One region of the Marinomonas sp. ef1 genome, then DNA from elsewhere that is predicted to be linked to it. Evidence: predicted binding sites of a transcription regulator. Region 1 holds the regulator's gene; each other region holds the start of a gene.
What was found. Region 1 encodes LexA, which represses DNA repair genes until DNA is damaged. Its sites were predicted from a motif close to TACTGTNTANNTANACAGTA; they were not measured.
Positions count from the first base shown of each region.

Region 2: the regulator LexA is predicted to act here: its motif matches at 5,923-5,942, upstream of CCS02_RS10920 (PA0069 family radical SAM protein).
Region 3: the regulator LexA is predicted to act here: its motif matches at 3,231-3,250, upstream of CCS02_RS17465 (S24 family peptidase).

Region 1 covers NZ_NHTT01000002.1:301,648-308,822, forward strand. Annotated here, with positions in the region: gene topA (type I DNA topoisomerase) at 1-2,384, shown strand, start outside; gene CCS02_RS03820 (DUF6586 family protein) at 2,381-2,851, shown strand; gene CCS02_RS03825 (hypothetical protein) at 2,854-3,120, shown strand; gene lexA (transcriptional repressor LexA) at 3,216-3,839, opposite strand; gene dinG (ATP-dependent DNA helicase DinG) at 3,909-6,032, shown strand; gene CCS02_RS03840 (DEAD/DEAH box helicase) at 6,141-7,175, shown strand, end outside.
Region 2 covers NZ_NHTT01000006.1:268,522-275,696, forward strand. Annotated here, with positions in the region: gene CCS02_RS10895 (ABC transporter substrate-binding protein) at 1-833, shown strand, start outside; gene CCS02_RS10900 (FecCD family ABC transporter permease) at 830-1,888, shown strand; gene CCS02_RS10905 (diguanylate cyclase) at 2,098-2,988, shown strand; gene leuA (2-isopropylmalate synthase) at 3,330-5,006, shown strand; gene CCS02_RS10915 (AraC family transcriptional regulator) at 5,030-5,791, opposite strand; gene CCS02_RS10920 (PA0069 family radical SAM protein) at 5,956-7,074, shown strand; gene CCS02_RS22540 (methyl-accepting chemotaxis protein) at 7,161-7,175, opposite strand, start outside.
Region 3 covers NZ_NHTT01000013.1:104,175-111,349, forward strand. Annotated here, with positions in the region: gene CCS02_RS17440 (hypothetical protein) at 1-73, shown strand, start outside; gene CCS02_RS22305 (hypothetical protein) at 241-390, opposite strand; gene CCS02_RS17445 (SDR family oxidoreductase) at 1,097-1,732, shown strand; gene csrA (carbon storage regulator CsrA) at 1,877-2,089, opposite strand; gene CCS02_RS17455 (LexA family protein) at 2,225-2,875, opposite strand; gene CCS02_RS17460 (helix-turn-helix domain-containing protein) at 2,959-3,156, shown strand; gene CCS02_RS17465 (S24 family peptidase) at 3,265-3,723, shown strand; gene CCS02_RS17470 (hypothetical protein) at 3,923-4,138, opposite strand; gene CCS02_RS17475 (YaeQ family protein) at 4,592-5,146, shown strand; gene CCS02_RS17480 (dienelactone hydrolase family protein) at 5,184-5,927, opposite strand; gene CCS02_RS17485 (tRNA-queuosine alpha-mannosyltransferase domain-containing protein) at 6,069-7,175, shown strand, end outside.

The sequences.
Region 1 (7,175 bases):
GGGTTGATCCAGAGAGCAACTGGAAAGCTCACTATGAAATTCTGCCAGGTAAAGAAAAAGTTGTCGATGAACTAAAACGTTTGGCAAAAAATGCTGACACCATCTATCTCGCAACCGATTTGGATAGAGAGGGAGAAGCAATCGCTTGGCATCTTCGTGAAGCTATTGGTGGTGATGATAGTCGCTATAAGCGTGTGGTATTTAACGAGATTACAAAAAAAGCCATTAAAGCTGCGTTTGACACGCCATCTGAATTAGACATGGATCGTGTAAACGCTCAACAAGCTCGTCGTTTCTTGGACCGAGTAGTTGGCTTTATGGTGTCACCTTTGCTTTGGTCAAAAGTAGCGAGAGGTTTATCTGCTGGGCGAGTTCAGTCCGTTGCAGTTCGCTTAATCGTTGAACGTGAAAAAGAAATCCGTGCTTTCATTCCTGATGAGTTCTGGGAATTAGATGCAATGCTTGCGACGCCATCGAAAGAAGTCATTAAATTCGAGGCCGCAAAATACCAAGACAAAGAATATCGTCCAGTTAACAAGGCGCAATCTGATGAGCATGTTGCTCGCTTAAATGATGCGAAATACCTCGTTAGTAGTCGAGAAGATAAGCCGACAAGCAGCAAGCCATCTGCGCCGTTCATCACTTCTACGTTACAGCAGGCGGCAAGTACTCGTTTAGGCTATGGTGTTAAGAAGACCATGATGCTAGCACAGCGCTTGTATGAAGGCGGTTATATCACTTACATGCGTACTGACTCGACCAATTTGAGTGTTGACGCGGTTGAGGCGTTAAGAGGGTATATTCTTTCCAGCTTTGGCGAGGCTTATTTGCCTGCTGATCCGATACGTTACAGCAGTAAAGAAGGTGCTCAAGAGGCGCATGAAGCGATTCGACCTTCTGATGTTACCGTACGTGTTGATGACTTGCTTGGCATGGAGAAAGATGCACATCGTTTGTATGATTTGATTCGCAGCCAATTCATGGCGTGTCAAATGACGCCAGCAGAATACACGTCAACGACCATAACTGTTACTAGTGGTGAATACGAGTTTAAAGCTAAAGGGCGTATTTTGCGCTTTGATGGTTATACTCGTGCTATGCAGACGGTTGCTAAAAAAGGCGAAGATAATATTTTGCCTGACGTAGGTCAGGGTGAATATTTGGCTCTTAAAGAATTATTGCCTGAGCAACATTTTACTAAACCTGTTGCGCGTTTTAGCGAAGCAAGTTTGGTTAAAGAGCTTGAGAAGCGTGGAATCGGTCGTCCATCAACTTACGCATCTATCATTTCTACGATTCAAGATCGTGGGTATGTACGTGTTGAAAACCGTCGTTTTTACGCGGAAAAAATGGGTGATATCGTTACTGAACGTTTGGTTGATAGCTTTAATTCTTTGATGAATTTCAGTTTTACGGCCCAAATGGAAGAACAGCTAGACGAAATTGCACAAGGTAATAAAGATTGGATTAAAACGCTTAATGCGTTTTATAAAGATTTTAGCTCGGTGTTAGCTAAGGCAGAGTCGCCAGATGGCGGTATGATGCTGAATGAGCCAACACCGACCGATATTGAGTGTCCGACTTGTTCTCGCCCGATGCAGATCCGTACTGCCAGCACAGGCGTATTTATGTCTTGTTCTGGATATGCTTTGCCTCCCAAAGAGCGCTGCAAAGCGACTATTAATCTTATTCGTGGCGACGAAGCCATTGCTGTAGATGATGAAGAGGGTGAATCTAAAGCGCTTATCAATAAGCATCGCTGCAAGATTTGTGGATCGGCCATGGACAGTTATTTAATGGATGAGCATCGCAAGCTTCATGTTTGTGGTAACAATCCGGCTTGTTCTGGTTACGAAGTTGAAACTGGAGTCTTTAAAATTAAAGGCTATGACGGCCCGACACTTGAATGCGATAAGTGCGGATCAGAGATGCAGCTTAAAACCGGTCGTTTTGGTAAATACTTTGGCTGTACTAATGATGAATGCAAAAACACTCGTAAGTTATTGAAGAGTGGTGAAGCTGCGCCACCAAAGATGGATCCAGTGCCAATGCCAGATCTTGCTTGTCAAAAAGTAGAAGATCATTATGTGCTTCGTGACGGTGCAACGGGCTTGTTCTTGGCGGCAAGTCAGTTCCCACGCAAGCGTGAAACTCGTGCCCCATTGGTTGAAGAATTGCTTCCATATATGGATCAAATAGATCCTAAATATCACTTTTTTGCAAAAGCGCCTAAAAAAGATTCTGAAGGTCGCCCAGCCATTATTCGATATAGCCGCAAGACGAAAGAGCAATATGTCATGACGGAAGAGGAAGGTAAGCCAACAGGCTGGAAAGCATTTTATGTCGGCTCTAAATGGGTGATTGAGGAAGGTAAGAAAAAATGAGTGGTGCCAGTTTAGCTAGCTTAACCAATCAAAAACTAGACACGGCAAGACGCTTTATTAAGCAAAGCCAAGATAGTGATGAAGCGTGGCTAAGGGTCGGGCTGGAAAGCTCGGCTATTTTTCAGTTAAGAAGTGCTCTTAATGGTCTGCTAAAAGAAGTGAATGCAGCGTATTCGTTATCTGGATCTCTGGATGTTGCTAAACTATTAGCTGAGTCAGAAGATAAGCAGATTGTTGTTCCTGTGCTGGCGGAGCTCGCTGATTTGTTGTCACGTACTGATTCTTGGTGCTTTCAATTGAACCAGGCATATTTGGTTCAGTTTGAATGTCGTACCTCTATGTCGTCAGTAGTGCAAAGTGATAGTCTAATTGGCCGTGGAAGTGACGCTGGCGCGTCCGTGAGTTTTTATTTGGCCAAGTTGGTCGAATTGGTGTTACGTTTTAGAGAAGAGTCATCAGAGTATTGAATATGAAAGAATCCTACCTAGAAATTGTTGAGCTGGATAATGGCGATATTGTGCTGCGTCCAGCCAGTGAAGATGGTGAGGAAACCGTTCCACTAGCAACATTGCAGATATCAGATGATACTCGATCTTATTTAAAGGATCGTTATTTTGAATTGGCAAAATGCATGTTCCATGCAGGAATTGATTTTGTTTATTCAGATGATTCGTTTTTTGACGAAGATTCGGAATATCTTGATGACGAAGATTTTCGTCCTAAGATTCTGCATTAAGTCTGTGTTGTTGGTGTGAGGCGTAGGTTTACATAAAAAAGCGAAGCATATGCTTCGCTTTTTTATTGGTATGGTGTTGATGAGGTAGCGGCTACTTAAAGTCCTTGGCGAATCACACCAACTGATAAGCCTTCAATGGCGAACTCTTCGCTTTCAAGGTCGACAATGATGTCATTGAACTCTTCGTTCTCAGGAATAAGTCGAACAATACTGCCTTTTTGTTCGAAACGTTTAACTGTTACTTCGTCACCAATGCGAGCAACGACAATTTGGCCGTTACGCACAGTAGTTGTTTTATGCACTGCTAATAAGTCGCCTTCCATTATTCCGATGTCTTTCATGCTGGTACCTGAGACAGATAAGAAATAATCGGCTTGTGGGGAGAACATATTTGCTGGGATGTTTACATGAGAAGCAATGTTTTCTTGGGCTAAAATAGGGTAACCTGCAGCAACTTTGCCTATGACAGGTAAGCCAAGGTTGTTTGTGGGGTCATCATTTGATGCACGATCAACTAAGCGTATTCCCCTTGACGCGCCAGAAAGCATCTCTATTGCACCTTTTTTACTCAAGGCTTTTAGGTGCTCTTCAGCAGCGTTAGGAGATTTAAACCCAAGCCGGCGTGCTATTTCTGCTCTGGTTGGTGGAAAACCTGTTTCACTAATAAATTCGCGAATGGTTTCTAGTACGTCAGATTGTCTTTTGGTTAATTTAATCATAGGTTATCTGGTTGTTTATACAGTTACTGTTATTATATACAGCATTCCTAACTATACTCAATGATATAAATGCTTTCAGACGAACTAAAAAAACAGATTCAACTTGCATACCGAGCATCTTTGGATGCGAAGTCCCATAAACCAAGGGCTGGACAGCGCCAGATGATTGGTGCGATCGCTCGAACTTTGGGTAACATTAAACAAGACTCGGAAGGCGAGCGCCTTGAAGAAAAGCATGTTGCCGTAATTGAGGCAGGAACAGGCACGGGTAAAACTTTGTCATATTGCCTTGCGGCTATTCCTATCGCGAAAGCTCGTGGTCTTAAATTAATTATTTCTACTGCTACGGTTGCGCTTCAAGAGCAGATTTTGCATAAAGAGTTGCCTGATTTGCTTGAACATACGGAGCTGACTTTTAAGTACACGCTTGCTAAAGGGCGAGGACGTTATTTGTGCTTGAATAATCTTGAGGGCTTCTTGAGCTCAGAAGAGCAAGCAATGGACGATATGTTCGCTGGACTTTTCGAGCAGCACCTTCATTCCGATGATATTAATACTGTTCTTTATCAAGAGATGGATGCTGCTTTGCAAAAAGGTGACTGGGATGGTGATAAAGACAATTGGGCTGGTATTGTTCGTGATCAAGATTGGCGTCGCTTAACCACAGATCATCAGCAATGCACTAACCGTAATTGTGCTAATTATTCCGCCTGCCCGTTTTTTAAAGCGCGTGCTGAAATCGAAGTGGCTGATGTGATTGTTGCCAACCATGATTTGGTATTGGCCGATTTGTCATTGGGTGGTGGCGTGATTCTTACCCCGCCAAAAGAAACCATCTATGTTTTTGATGAGGGTCATCATCTTCCTGATAAAGCGATAGGGCACTTTCGTCATGAAGTTCGTTTGCAGCAAAGTATTACTTGGTTACGCCAATTAGAAAAAAATCTGGTTAACTTGAAGCAAGAGTTAACAGACGATGTCAGTGTAACAGGTCAGCTGCTACTAAAAATCCCACAGCAAATACAAAGTATTGTGAACTTTATCCAATATGCCCAGCAGGGGTTAGCGCCTTATATTCAGGGTTTGGGGTTGGATCAAGAAAATAATCAGCACCGTTTCGAGTTTGGCCAAATTCCAGATGAATTACGCCAGCTGGCATACAGTTTACAGACGTCTTATCAAAAGTTGTTTAACAACATTGAAAGCATCCAAGACGAATGTAAAAAGACTAAACAAAATGAAGGGATGGGTGTAACACCTGAAACTGCAGAAACTTGGCAGCCTATTTTAGGTGTCATTCTTGGTCGCTTAGAGCAATGTATTGGGCTTTGGCGTTTGTATTCTACAGTTGATGATCAAAACTATCCGCCTAATGCACGCTGGCTAGTTTTATCTGGTCAAGGGATGGAGCAAGATATTGAACTGGGCGGTTCTCCGATTCTTGCCGCAAACACATTAAAGCAGCAGTTGTGGGATAAATGTTTCGGTGCGGTAGTGACATCAGCTACGTTAACGGCGCTTAATCAATTTCATCGTTTTAATATGCGATCAGGCGTTCCTCGTGAGAGTGAGTATTTGCGCGTTATTAGCCCATTTAATTTCCAAGAAAATGGGCTTTTGGTCGTTCCAGATATGGAGCATGAGCCGAATAGAGTAGAGCAACATACCGCCGAAATTGTTGCTTATTTAGATAAGCATGTGAACACAGAAAAGGGCAGTTTAGTATTGTTTTCTTCCCGTCGTCAGATGGAGGAAGTGGCTCAGTCTGTGTCTGCAGGATTACAAGAAATACTCTTGATGCAAGGTGAGCAATCTAAACGCGTTATTTTGGATTCGCATAAATCTCGCATTGATGAAGGGAAAGGCAGTTTATTGCTTGGCTTAGCCAGCTTTGCCGAAGGTGTAGATTTACCAGGTGATTATTTGACCTGTGTGTACATTGCTAAAATTCCTTTTGCGGTGCCAGATGATCCAGTCGAAGCAACGCTAGCAGAATGGATTCAAAAACGTGGTGGCAACCCCTTCATGGAAATTACCATACCAGATGCCTCTTTGCGCTTAGTGCAGGCAACAGGGCGACTATTAAGAAGCGAAAAAGACTCAGGTGAAATACATATTTTAGACAAGCGTCTGAGAACTAAACGTTATGGTAAGCAATTAATTAATAGCTTACCACCGTATAAGTATCAGTAGCTTGCTTCAACAAAGCGTAAGCAAGGGGTGATAAAGCTTTACCAATTAGGTACACTCCTTGCACAGATTATTAACCTCAAAACACAATAGAAGCGTATAGATTCCAATATGGAAAACCAAACTCAAGAAGCACCATCAGAAACCACAGCAAAACCAAAACGTACACGTCGCCCAAATAAGGGTCCAAGAAGTAACGATGATAGCCCTGCAAGCGTCCAAGCGGATGCACCGCAATCAAGCAATGAAACAAAACCTGCAGGGAATGCAAACTCTAAAATTTGGTCCATAGAAGATTTTCCGGTTGCTGAAGTTGAAGGCAAGATGCGCTTCCATGATTTAAATCTTCCTGATCGCGTCATTAAGTCTATTGCTGAAATGGGTTTTGAATATTGTAGTGAAATCCAAGCTGAAACCTTACCAATGACTTTGTTGGGTTATGACATTATTGGTCAAGCACAAACAGGTACTGGTAAAACAGCTGCTTTCCTCATCGCGATGATCAGTGACTTTCTTGATTACCCTCTTGAAGAAAAAAGAGCGAATAATTTTGCGCGAGGTTTGATTATCGCACCAACTCGTGAATTGGCGATACAAATAGCTGATGAAGCTGTAAAACTGACAACGAATTGTCATTTGAACGTCGTAACTTTGGTGGGTGGCTTGAGTTATGAAAAACAAAAGATCGCACTAGAAACTGAAAATGTTGATATTTTGGTTGCCACGCCTGGTCGTTTGTTGGATTTTGCTCGTAGCCGCAAAGTGCAATTGGGTAAAGTGGAATGCTTGGTGTTAGATGAAGCTGACCGCATGTTGTCTATGGGTTTTATCCCTGATGTGAAAAGTATTATTCGCATGACGCCGCATAAAGAAGCAAGACAAACCATGTTGTTTAGTGCGACCTTCCCGAAAGATATTCAAGCACTGGCACAGCAGTGGACTTACTTCCCTAAAGAAGTATCTGTTGTTCCAAAAGAAGCGACAAATCAAAATATTGATCAAGTGATTTATACTGTTGAAGCGGATCAAAAATGGCCTGTTTTACAGCAATTGATCGAAAAAAATGGCGGTCAACGAACTATTATTTTTGCTAACCGTCGTGATGAAACACGCGACCTTTATGAGCGCTTACGCAAAGCCAATATT
Region 2 (7,175 bases), on a different contig from region 1:
CAAAAGCCGCTGTCTCAAACGATGTGAACTTAACCGAAATGATGTTAGCACTTGGCTTGCAGGATCACATGGCTGGATTTACTGGTGTTTCAGGCTGGAAAACCCTTGATCCAACGCTGCGCAATGGCATCGGCGAATTAAAAGAATTGTCACCAAAATATCCTAGCAAAGAAGTGCTTTTAGGTGCAGATGCGGACTTTTACTTTGCAGGCTGGAACTACGGCATGCGCGTCGGTGGCGGCGTTACCCCTGATACCTTGGCACCACTCGGCATCAAGGTTTACGAGTTAACCGAAAGCTGCATTCACATCATGAACAAAGCAAAAGTTTCCATGGATGACCTGTACGTAGACTTGCTCAACTTAGGCCGAATTTTTGGCAAAGAAGAACAAGCCCAACGCTTGGTAAAAGGCTATCAAGAAGATCTCGCTAATTTCCAAGCTAATCTAGCGCCATTAAAAACCGCTCCAAAAGTCTTTGTTTACGATTCCGGTGAAGAACAACCCTTCACCTCCGGTCGCTTCGGCATGCCAACAGCGCTGATCGAAGCTGCTGGCGGTAAAAACATCGTCGATGATGTGCAGAAAAGCTGGACTCAAATTGGTTGGGAAGCCGTTATTGATCGAGCACCAGAGGTGATTATTATCGTCAACTATGGCGATGTGACAGCTGAACAAAAAATTAATTTCTTACGCAGTAATCCCGCTTTCGAAAATATCCCAGCGGTGAAAAACAATCATTTCGTGGTCTTAGAGTATGTGGAAGCCACACCAGGGCCACGTAATATTAAAGCCATAAAACGCTTAGCCGAGGCTTTTAGAACGACGTTATGAAGCCTGCCCACAAAAAGCTAACCATCATGGGACGAGTTCCCTTACCAGCGCTATTAATTATGCTAAGTATCTTGCTACTGTTGTTAATGGGCGTGGCGATTGGTGTTGGCTCTGTGTCTATTGGACAATCCACCGTGTGGAGTGTGATAGGCCACAAATTATCAATCACCAACACCACTCCAAGCTGGTCGATGGGGCGCGAGAATATTATCTGGGCCGTGCGTTTACCACGTACTTTGCTCGCCGCCATGGTGGGTGCCGCTTTAGCCATTGTGGGCGCAGCGCTGCAATCTGTCACTCGCAATCCTTTGGCCGACCCACATTTACTCGGTGTGTCCTCTGGTGCCGCGCTAGGAGCGATCATCGCCTTGCTTCATACCGGCATGATTTTAGGCGTGGTAACCGTTCCTGTGTTTGCCTTTCTTGGTGCCTTATTAGCCATGGTTTTAGTATTGGCAGTGGCAAATTTTTCCTCAGCACACAGTGCAGGACGCTTGATTCTGGCTGGGGTCGCCGTGGCTTTTGTGCTAACCGCCTTAGGCAACCTTTTCATTTTCACAGGAGATCACCGCTCTTCTCATACGGTGATTTTTTGGATGCTTGGTGGTTTGGGTCTGGCTCAATGGGGGCAACTCTGGTTTCCATTGGTGGCACTGGTACTTGGCTCCGGCTACCTGATTTACAACGCCCGTTATTTGAATGCCATGACACTAGGCGATGAAAGCGCCAGCACCTTGGGTGTTCCAGTAGAACGCTTCCGCCTGATCGTCATTGTGGTCTGCGCCCTACTTACTGGCGCGGCGGTGGCTTTTTCTGGAGTGATTGGCTTTGTCGGACTGATGGTGCCACACATTGTACGTCTATTAGTGGGTGGCGATTATCGTAAAGTCTTACCTTTATCGGCCTTAGTCGGTGCCTTGTTTCTAGTAGCAGCCGACATCGCTTCCAGAATCATCATGCCTCCTGAAGACATGCCAATCGGCATACTTACAGGCCTAGTCGGTGGTATCGCCTTCGTCTTTTTGATGCGCCAAAAACGCAACGCTTCGTTGTAAGATGTTAACCTAAAAACTGCATGAAGTAACAAATATATAAAGCTCACAATATCAGTAATATTATGAGCTCAAATCCTCTATAAACATCTTGGGCTTAGCAAATAAATTTATTATAAGATAAGATTTAAAGCATTAGCTTAAATTACCAATCACTGACATATTTTTCCAAAAATTACTCAAAGCATTAAGCACAGAGATAAATAATTAGTATGGCTTCTTTTACCAATCAGCAATTGCAGTTGATTATTGCACAACTTGATCAAGCTATTTTCAATCATGATCAATGGTACAAGCATATTCTACGAATTTTGATTTTACGTATTCCTCCGGAAAAGGCAGACATAGCACCCGAAGCACATCGCCATTGTCATTTTGGTCAATGGTATGAAAGCTCTCAAGCATTTTTTATTAGAGAGAATCCAGCATTTATCTCCCTTGGAGATGCACATAAAAAAATGCATATTAGTGCACAAAATTTGCTTCAGAAAATATCTGATGGCTTACTTATTCTATCTATAGATTGGGATAGTTTCGATAAAGATATTGATAAAATGCGTTTAGCTTTTCAGAGTTTACGACATGAGTTTACTGTAATCGCAAAAAATCGGGACCCTCTTACAGAAGCTCAAACAAGGGACGGAATGCTTGCCGAAATCAGTGATCAGAACGCTTTAGTCCAAAGAGGACAACAAAACTGCGCACTAGTAATGTTTGACCTTGACCACTTCAAGCAAGTAAATGACACATATGGCCATATTGCGGGTGATCTTGTACTTGTTTCAACCGTACAACGTATAAAGACTCTCCTTCGACCATACGACCGAATCTACCGATATGGAGGTGAGGAATTTATTATTTGTATGCCCAGAACAACCTTAGCTCAAGCCCACATGGTGGCAGAACGAATGCGTGAAGCAATTGCTGAGCAAAGTATCCAATTTGATAATTCTAGAGAGTCACTACGAGTAACCGCATCTTTTGGTGTAACGATACTTACGCAACTTCGATCAGTTGAAGAATCTATAGATTATGTGGACAAAGCAATGTACGAAGCAAAAAGGGCAGGTCGCAATCGTGTAGTGGACGATGTTAACTTATAGCAGCACAAGATATATTCTGCTAACCGCCACTGTATTCAAAGCTTTTTTCGTCAAGTTCAGTTGTTGCTACTAATAATTATAAATGGTGTAACGAAACTAAGTACATTTACTTATCTGACACCAGTGGTTCCCTTCTTTTTCTGTCTATCCTTGTAGTGACCAAAAATATTTAATCGCACTTTTATATAATAACTCGACAAAAATATAACGTCTCGATATAACCTGCTTTTTCTAGATGGTTCTGTCCATTTTGCGACGATAGTTGTCAAAGACAGCTCAGACAGCCAAAAAACTTCTCTTTAGCATAAGAATTCAATTTCTAATGCTAAAGAGAAAACATCATGCTAACCCAACCCTCAATAAAATATCAGCCAGCTAAAATTATCGATTTTTCTGCCCGCACTTGGCCGTCAAAGCAGTTGAAAGCTCCGCCTCGTTGGTGCTCAACAGACTTACGCGACGGCAATCAAGCGCTTGCTAATCCGATGGATCACGCGAAGAAAATGGCTTTCTTTAAGCATTTAATTGAATGTGGTTTTAAAGAAATTGAAGTTGCCTTTCCTGCTGCGTCACAAACGGATTTTAATTTTGTTCGCTTGCTTATCGAAGGCGACCATATTCCTGATGATGTGACGATTCAAGTGATGACGCAATCTCGTGTGGATTTAATTGAACGTACAATACAGTCTCTCGTTGGCGCAAAAAAAGCCATAGTGCATATTTACAACGCCACAGCACCCGTATTTCGTGAAGTCGTCTTTTGCCAAGACAAAACAGCGACGCTTGAATTAGCCGTGCAAGGCGTTAAACACATTCGCCAATTGTGCGAGCAAAATCCAGATACTCAGTGGACTCTTCAATATTCGCCAGAAACCTTTTGTTTTACCGAACCTGACTTCGCCTTAGAAGTATGTGAAGCAGCGGCAAAAACATGGCAACCGAGTCTAGAGCGTCCGATGATTTTAAATTTACCAACGACAGTGGAAGTGAACACCCCCAATGTATTTGCTGATCAGATTGAGCATTTTATAACGTCTTTTTCTTCCTTAGAGAACATAACCATTAGTGTTCATCCTCACAATGACAGAGGGACTGGCGTTGCCACAGCGGAAATGGCAATACTCGCTGGCGCGCAGAGAGTGGAAGGTTGTCTCTTTGGTAATGGGGAACGAACTGGCAATGTGGATCTCGTCACCTTGGCGATGAATCTTTATAGCCAAGGCGTTCATCCTAATTTGGATTTTTCAGACATACGCCGCACAGTGGAGTTGGTCGAAGAATGCAATGAACTTCCCGTTCATCCTCGGCATCCTTATGCTGGCTCATTGGCTTTTACGGCGTTTTCAGGTTCACACCAAGATGCGATCAAAAAAGGCTTTGCCGCACAAAAATTAACCTCATCGACTGTTTGGCAAATCCCTTATTTACCATTAGACCCGAAAGATATTGGCTGCTCTTATGAAGAAGTCATTCGAGTAAATAGCCAATCTGGCAAAAGCGGTGCCGCTTGGTTATTACAGGAAAATCACGGACTGTTTTTACCACGCAAACTACAAATAGACTTTAGCAAAAAAGTCAAAAATCATACGGATCAAACTGGTCACGAAATGCCTCTAGCCGATGTTTGGCGTTTATTCAGAGAATCCTACAGGCTGAACCCAGATGACAAAGGCCAAATGAAATTAATGGATTATCGCAGCCATAGCTCAAACGGATTACAGGAAATTCGCGCTACCTTACGCTACCAGGAAAAAACATGGCAACTGGTTGGCGAAGGCAAAGGATTGTTGTCCGCCATGCTTGATGCGCTAAGAAAGCGTTTTAACTGGCAGATAAACATCAGTGACTTTCATGAACACACCTTAGGACAACAGACGAAAAGCAAAGCGGTGAGCTATGTTCAAATTGAGTCCGATCAGGTTACACCAAGTTTTGGCGTTGCCATTGATGAAGATTCGACCAAGGCCTCGCTACAAGCACTAATCAACGCTTGCCATCCTTTATACAAAGAAGCTTAGCGAGACGGTAACTTTCATTACGTCTATTGAGATTGCAGTAAATAGTCAGTCGGTGAAACGCCGACTCGACTTTTAAACATCGCACTAAAAGCACTAGGACTATCGTAACCAATCATAATCGCAGTATCTAAAACGCTTTTGCCGCTGGCAAGATACTCCAGAGCCAAAAGTAAACGCTTCCGCCGCAGCCATTCTGCAAATGTTAGCGACATTTCTTGCTGAAACTTTCGAGTAACAGAGCGCTCGCTTATGCCCAAAATATGAGCACCATCGGCATTTGTCCAATCATGAGCAATACGCTGACTGACATGCTCACACAAAGAGACCAAAGAGTCGGAGGTTGGCAATGGCACATAGAAAGACACGCTCGACAAACGACGTAATTCGTCCAAAATCAATTCAATAATTCGCTCATCACGACCTCCTGAAACAATTTCGTTAGGAAGCTCTAACGCTTCAACAATAAGTGCCTTTAACAGCATGGATACGTCAATGACAGAGCAATCATGGGGCAAATCGGCCCGAGCAAGAGGATCAATAAACAGCGTTCTAACTTTTACCAATCCTGTCATATGGAGGCTGTGTTCAATTCCTGCAGGAATCCACATTCCCCGATTTGGAGGAATCACCCAACTACCAAAACGAGTCTCCACACGTATCACACCGCTTAACGTGTGAATCAGCTGTGCGCAGTTATGAGCATGATAAGGCTCAAATTTACCATGTTCATAATCTTGTGCGTAAGCCACAACACTATTTGGTAAATGATTGTTTTGAAACAACACGCAGCTCTCCTAGAAATCCATCGATCATTCAATCGAGTGTACCTATCAATAAGCAGATCTCAACACACTACGCGAGCAAACTTAAAAACCTACAATAACAAGCTTGCTTTATTGAAATCTAACAACCAAAATACTGTTTATACATACAGTATTTTAGGTGTTTTATGTCTACTTCTTTTATCTATAACAGCGATCAAAAAGGCGAAAAATCTCCTTTCAATAATCCTATCAAGGGGCGCGGCACAGCCAATAATATGGCGGGGCGCTTTGCTATTACGCTGGTTGAAGTAGATGAAAACGACGAAGCCATTGCCTTATTGGAAACCTCTTCACCCAAGACGGAAGTTCGTCATGAACGCGCCAAAAGCATTATTAGTCGCAATTCGTCTCCTGATATTCCTTTTCGCATGTCGGTAAATCCTTATAAAGGCTGCGAGCATGGCTGTGTATATTGCTTTGCTCGCCCTACTCATGCGTATTTAGATTTGTCGCCAGGGTTGGATTTTGAGACCAAGCTGGTTGCCAAAACCAATGCGGCATTTTTGTTTGAAGAAGAACTGGCGCACCCAAACTATCATTGTGAACCCATTGCATTAGGTATTAATACCGATGCTTATCAGCCGATTGAAAAACAGCTCAAGATCACTCGTCAATTATTGGAAATCGCCTTGGCGCATCATCAGCCAATCTCGCTAATAACCAAAAGCACCTTGATACTCAGAGATATAGATTTACTCACTCAAATGGCAGCAAAAAAGCTTATTCATGTAGCGATCAGTGTGACGACGCTCAATAACGATTTAAAGCGTATTTTGGAACCCAGAACAGCGTCTGGAAAAACACGTTTGCACGTGATTAAAACCTTACGCGAAGCTGGAATTCCGGTTTCGGTTTTGGTTGCACCGGTGATTCCTTTTATCAACGATAACGAGCTAGAAGAAATCGTCGCTGCTTGCTCTGAGGTTGGCGCGCAATCCATTAACTACATAATGCTGCGTTTGCCTCACGAGGTTGCGCCTTTGTTTTCGGATTGGCTCCACCAGCATTATCCAGATCGAGCTGAGCATGTTTTGCAGCGCATTATGGATATGCGCGGTGGCAAGCTCTACAACAGTCAATTTGGCAAGCGCATGACAGGTGAAGGCATCTTTGCAGATTTGATTAACCAACGCTTTCACGTAGCGCGACGCAAATATGGATTGGATGAAAACAGACTGAGCTATCTCGATTGCCGCCATTTTGCCGTTCCACCAAAGGAAGGCGATCAGATGGCGTTGTTTTAGTAACTTAAGTAGTCTGCTTAACGCAGAATTCCCTAAGAGCAAAACTCTTAGGGAATTTGAATGTCGAGTCTTTGTTTCGAGAACAACTATAGTTTGTTGTT
Region 3 (7,175 bases), on a different contig from region 1:
TGTTTTTGAGCATAAAGCGATGTTGGTAGGTGAAGAATTTATTCGAAAAACAAATCCTTTGGTTCATAAATAGAACCAATACAAATGAGCCCTAGTACAAAAAGCTCAATAGTATGGGCTTTTTGTACAGTCAGTGTTTCTTATGAGAACTTATTCGTCTATATCTCGTCCACAAATTCTGGATAATCAATAAACATATTTCGGTTCCCTTGTAATTTCTCTGCGCGATTTTTCGACCCTTCAGACTGACGCAGCTAAAGCCTCTTTAAGCTCATCTTGTAACTGCTCTAAACGCTCCGCTACGATGTGCTGATTGGCTTCTGGAATAGCTGAGATATCAGCAAGGGAAATGCATTCTAGATCGGTGAGAAGTTGTTGTAAGTGTTCCATATTGTCTCCTTGACGTTGAATTCGTCCATTCCTCGGACGTGATTAATCATTACATAACACAAGGGTATTTTGTATCGAAATGCTACAAAACAGAGAAGAAATTTTTATGGAATGCTAAAAAAATGCTAAAACGAAAAGATAGGGTATGTAATTTATTGAAAATTAAAGAGTTTCTTTAAGGTTTGTCCAATCCATCATTGGTGCGATGGAAAATCGACGATCAAGCTTATTGCTTGGGTTTATTTGGGTTACCCCGTTATCTAGTGACATGCTTCTACTATCGAATTAATTCAAAAAAGCGTCGCGACATAGGGAAATGACTCCCTGCGACATAGTACAGACATTATGTCATAAAATTACAAGATATCTAAGAGACAAGGCCATCTAGTTTTTTAATTTAGTGAAGTTCAGGTTAGGTAAGCGACGGCGGTTGGGCCGCGATGGCACGATAGGGTCAAAAGCCGATGAGGCAAAAAATGGATCAACAGAACCTCGCTTTCCCCCAGCTCCATTTTTTCCCAAGAATAAACATCTAATATCCATTAAATATGCAAACTGTGCTTATGGGGTTTTATCCTTGTCTCATGTCCTTATAGTGGTAGTAAGACTTTAGAAGTGATACGCGTTTGTTTACGCGTTTGTTTACGCGTTTGTTTACGCGTTTGTTTACGCGTTTCGCTCCTTAAAACGTTAAAGGAGGCAAGTTATGAATAAGACACTAATTATTGGCGCAAGTGGTCAAATCGGTCAGTTGGTCACGAAGACGCTGGCAGAAACCGGTGAGCCTGTTCGTGCTCTGGTGCGTAACAAAAGTAAGCTGGATCACATTAAGGGCGGCGAGCTTGAGATCATGGAAGCGGATTTAGAGGGTGACTTTAGTCAGGCTTTTGATGGTATTGATAATGTGATTTTTGCTGCTGGCTCTGGTGGTTCAACAGGTGCTGATAAGACCTTGTTGATTGATTTATGGGCAGCTAAGAAAGCCGTGGATTATGCAAAAGCAGCCAATGTTAAGCAGTTTATTATGGTGAGCAGTATTGGTGCTGATGATCCTGAGGCAATAGAGTCAGATATCAAGCCTTATTTGGTTGCTAAACATATGGCAGATCAATATTTGATGGCGTCAGGTGTACCTTTTACTATTGTTCGTCCTGGCCCATTAACGAATGATGAAGGCCAAGGGAAAATCACTATAAAAAGACCAAATAGCAGAGAGGAAATGGCGATTCCGCGTGCTGATGTTGCTAAATCGGTTTTATTTATCCTAAGCAAGGATGACTTGAATGGTAAGATATTCGAGCTGTTTGGTGGTACTTATGATGTTGATAATGTTCTTGTCTAACAGCGTAGGCTTATTAGAATAGCCAAAAGAGCCCTAATGTGAAGTGACTCCGAATAGTTGGAAGACGACATTGGGGCTCTTTTGTATTTGTTGCTTTTATTTGGATCTTTATTGAGCATTTAAGCTTCTCAGTAAATAAAATTGCTAAGCAGGTTGGTTTTCTTTGAACTGTTCGCTGTAAGTTTCCAGTAGTTTTTCTGCTTGAATACGTTTGTAAATTTCTTCACGATGAACGCTTATTTTTTGCGGGGCTTTGATGCCGATGCGAACTTGAGTGCCTTGTACTCCTAATACAGTGACTTCCGTATCATCGCCGATATTAATGGTTTCACCGGGGTGTCGAGTAATGACTAGCATAATTCCTATCCTTTGGTTGTTGTCGACACTTTTAAAATACAATTTATGTTGTTAATGTGTCAACAGCTTAAGGTGCTTTTCTTGTTTAATAGGCCAAACGTTACGTTAGTATGAAGCAGGGGGGTTGTAAATGGTCTAAAACAAGATTCGGGCTTGGGTGACAACACCTATGACTGTTAGGTCATTGGGGACTTCAATTGGTCTATAGTTCGGGTTGAGTGGTGTTAGATAAGTTCGGCCAGCGTCGATGACTAATTTTTTAAATGTCACGTCTTTGCTGTCTGCTACTTTTGCGATGATCAAATCACCATTCTTGGCTGTTAAGCTAGGTTCAACCAGAATTAGGTAACCTTCGGGAACGCTTGCGCCAGAAGGTGACATCATACTGTCTCCTATGACATTTAGCCAAAATGCTGATTTCGATGTGGATTCTGGTGTTTCTATCCAGTCAAATTTTCTTTCGTCTAATTCAGCAATATTCGGCCATTGAGCTGCTTGTTGCGTTGTAATTATAGGTCTTAAATTAGTTTTTAAGGATTGTGAAGAGCTGTTGTTATTGGTGTAGCTAGAAGCACTTTCTCTTACTTCACTGGCTGTTCCCAGTAATAACCATTCTGCATCACAATGTAATGCCTTAGCTAAATTGAGTAGCCTACGTGGATTTTGTGTTCTGCCGTCTTCAATTTTTTGCAGCGACTGTTGGGATATGCCAACGAGCTTCGCTAACTCGGCTTGGGTCAGTCTTAGGTCTGTTCTTTTTTGTTTAACGCGTTCTGCAATAGTCATAAGCGAATAATTACAACTTTATCTGTATTTGACAAACAATAAAAACTGTCATCAAATACAGTAAAGGTTGTTAAGGAGGTTATATGTCAGCCATTGCAAAAGCAGTCGAAATTGTAGGAAGCCAAACTGCACTCGCGCAAATTTTAGGAGTTAAACAAGCGCATGTCTGGAATTGGTTACATATCCATAAGCGTTCACCTGCGAAATACATACGGCGTATCTCGTTGGCTACGGCAGGGGAGGTCAGTGAAAGTGATTTGCTTAGGGATCATGAGCTCTAGTTTGATGTTTGTTATAGGAGATTAATCTCTCGTCTTTACAAAAATTTGCTAGTTTATTCGCGTGCTTTAAAACATACTGTACGAATATACAGTTTGGGTGTTTTTACTATGCGCGTTTCTTATCTTGGTACTTCTGAGTCGGCTGCTTTCATTGCGGCAAACAGTGTTCGAATTCCACTTTATTCTGAGCCAGTGAAACCTTCGGATCTCAGTAAGCAGCCTGAAGACAAGTCTGTGGATCTGAATGCTTTGTGTATTCCTAATCCTACAGCAACTTTTTTTGTGCGTGCTCAAGGTGAGCCGATGGAAAGAGAAGATATTCAAACAGGTGATGTACTGGTTGTGGACCGATCATTAACTGCGCGTCATGGAGACATTGTGATTGCATTTGAACATGGAAAGATGGCGGTAATGACGTTGGAACTAAAACCAGACGTGCTGCTTCGTCCTAAGAACAAAGCTTACGCTGCAAAAAAAGTTACGCCAGTTGTTGAAAATGAAGTATCTAGTTTAGAAGTATTTGGTGTTGTAACGAGTGTGGTGCGTCAATTAGAGCGTGGTGAATAACTTCGTTTTTGATAGCTCTATCTATTAGTTCTACTTCTAATAGTTCTACTTCTAATAGTTCTATGTCTAGTAGTTCTATGCCTAATAGATAATGTTAGTTAATAAAAAACGCCTTTCACTACTTAATAATGAAAGGCGTCGTGGCCATCCGGCCTAGTGTTTTACCGTCACCTTAGAGCCATCTAAGGTGACGGTCTGGTCATCCGTCGCTCGGTTGTTCTCCTGGTGGTATTTGAGCTTTTCCTTTCAGATCACTTTCTAAGTCTTTGTTACCAGCTAATGGACGAATGTGTCCGTTATCGCGGTAGAAACCAATATCTTTTAAGTAATGGTCATCAAGCTGACGAAACAATTGGTTGGTGCGACGAGCTTCAAAATATTCTTTAGCGGCGTTGAATAGGGCGATGATACTCATAAGTTTTCTCCAAAATAATAGTTTTGGCGGAACTTACGGGGTGATTTCTTACAGAGGTGACCGCGTAAATTCCGCGGTCAATGGTGTATTACACAGGCATTGAACGCGTGGACAAAGTTTTACGTACTCGATTATTAATGCGAATAGCCAAAGGGGAAGTAGAATGATTTAGCGTATATGTAGTCATCTTGCTTCTCCTTAACTTTGTGTTCTATTGGTTGCGTTATGCATTGTGTAATTTTTGCTCTTTTTCGAGCTTTTTTATTGAGCCTTTTTTTGTGACTTATGTCAATCATTTATATTGATATATCTTTTATTTTTTTTACATTACCAATGCCTTCATGATGTGAAAAAAACAGTTTGTTTGTAGCGGTATTGTCGGTGTTTTTTGCTGTACAATTCGTCGCGATTTTCTTGTCCTTTTTTGTAGTTAATAATGTAGTAAGTGACCCCATGGCGACGAAAGCAACAATTTATAAAGCATCGGTTCAAGTGTCCGATATGGATCGAAACCATTACCAAAGTTATGAATTGACCTTGGCATTACATCCTTCTGAAACTGAAGAACGCATGATGGTGCGTTTAGCGGCGTTTGCTTTATTGGCTGACGAGAAAGAAGGCGGCGAGCAATTAAGTTTCAGCAAAGGCATTAGTACTGAAGACGAACCAGATCTTTGGCAGAAAAATTACTCAGACGAAATTCTGCTTTGGGTAGAGTTGGGTCAGCCTGACGAGAAGCGTTTACGTAAAGCTTGTGGTCGAGCTCAGAAAGTGATCGTCGTTAATTATAACGATAAGTCCGATATTTGGTGGGAACAAAACAAAGGCAAAAATAGTCGTTTTGATAACATGCGAGTCTTGCAGTTCCGCGAATCTCAAGTTGAGGCGTTGGCGAAGATCTGTACTCGATCTATGCAATTGAACGTCACTATTCAAGATGGCGAAATGTGGATCTCTGGTGAGCTAGGCGAATGCGCAATGACGCCAATGTGGCGAGGCGAGCAATAAGCTCACCTCGTTTCGGTCGATTGATTTGCTTTTTTAGCTAGGCTTTATGCAAAGTACGTTGAAACAAAGCCACCGCTTTGTTGTAGCATTCTAAGGCGAGAGCTGGATCGTAACGATCGCCTCCGTCGCGCATGAAAGCATGCTGTCCGTTGAATTCATGCCAAGTGAATAGGCGGTCAGTATCGATCAATTGCTGATAAATCTTCTGACGTCCTTCTGTTGATACATGGGGATCTTGTTTGCCCCATACCATCGTCAATTCCCCTTGAATTTCTTTCGTGCGAGTAAAAGAATCATTGCCTTCGTCGCAAGGAATGGTATTCGAATGAATATCAGTAGCGTACAAGCAGAAAGATGCTTGAATACGAGGGTTTAAGGCTGCACGATAAGCCAAATGACCGCCCAAGCAAACGCCCATGGAACCAAATTGACCAGTGCAATAATCTTGCTGTTCGAAATATTCGAGCATAGCTACAGTATCGCTGTCATGAGCTTCTAGTGTTTTAGTGAATTTGTCTGCGTTGCCTTTGTCTTTGCCTTCATCGTCATAGCCTAATACTGTGCCGATTGGATTAAGTTCATGAAGCACTTCTGGCACAATAACTACAAAACCATGGCCAGCCATTATGGCTGCAGAGCGTGCAATCGGTGCGGTTTGTTGGAAAATTTCAGAATAAAAAAAGATACAAGGAAAGCGCCCTTCGGCCTGAGGACGATAAACGGTGCAGCGCATAGTGCCTGTTGGCGTGTTAATATCTTGATCGTGACGTTGAATGATCATGGTTTTCCTTAAAGTGATTTGTAATTTTCCTACATGATATTCGACCCAATCATGATGAGCCAGCCACAAAGCTCTCAAATAGACCCAAAAGTTCCCAAATATAGACAAAAGCCAAATTTAACCAACGAGTAGAAAGAACCCGTGCGAATTTTATTGATCAGTGCCTACGAAGCCAGCAGCCATAAAGCTTGGGCAAATACCTTGATGAATGGTTTAAGTCAGCATGATTGGAGTTATTTGTCTTTGCCTGCTCGGCATTTTGCATGGCGGATTCGTGGTAATGCCATGAGTTTTGCTTTTGACCCGAAATTTAAGCCGATACTGGAAAAGCCTTATGACTTGGTTATTGCCACGTCAATGACGGATTGTGTTGGTCTAAAAGCCTTTTGCCCTGATTTGCAAAACCTACCTTGGTTGCTGTATTTCCATGAAAACCAATTTGCCTATCCTGCGAGTGATAAACAGCAAGGTCTTATCGAAATGCAAATGGTTACTTTGTACAGTGCCTTGGCGGCTGATTTGTGTGTATTTAACAGCCAATTTAACAAAGCCTCGTTCTTTGCTGGTGCTCGCGCCTTGTTAAAAAAACTGCCTGATTATGTCTCACCAGATTGGTTAAATGGCGCTGAAGCAAAATCTCAAGTTCTTCCTGTACCTTTGGATATGCTTGTTTCTATGGAGGCTTTGGTTTCGGCAGAAGAAAGCACGAACTCGAAATCACAACCAGGGCGAATAAAGTTAGTTTGGTCGGCACGTTGGGAATTCGACAAAGGGCCAGATCGACTGCTGGCTATTTTAGAAGAATTAGAACATCGCAAACTAGATTACGAAATTGCCATTTTAGGCGAGCAATTTCGTTCCACGCCAAAAGAATTTAATCAGATTCAAGCCCAATTTTCCCATCGTATTAGCCAGTTCGGTTTCGCACCAAGTCGAGCGGATTATCTGCGCTTTCTTTCATCATCAGGCATTGTGCTCTCTACCGCTTTACATGAATTCCAAGGTCTTGCGGTACTAGAGGCGGTTACTCTTGGTTGTGTGCCAGTGTTACCAAATCGGCAGGTTTACCCAGAGCTGTTCGGCAAATATCAGAACGGGAAGCACCACAACGAAAAGGACCGGAACGAAAAACAATACCTTTATCAAAGTGATCTAAACAACATACCGCAAGAAGCAAAGAACGCAGTGGATTTGATTCAATATATTGTTGCAAATGATGTAAAAGCCCCGGATGTGAGCCAGTATCAA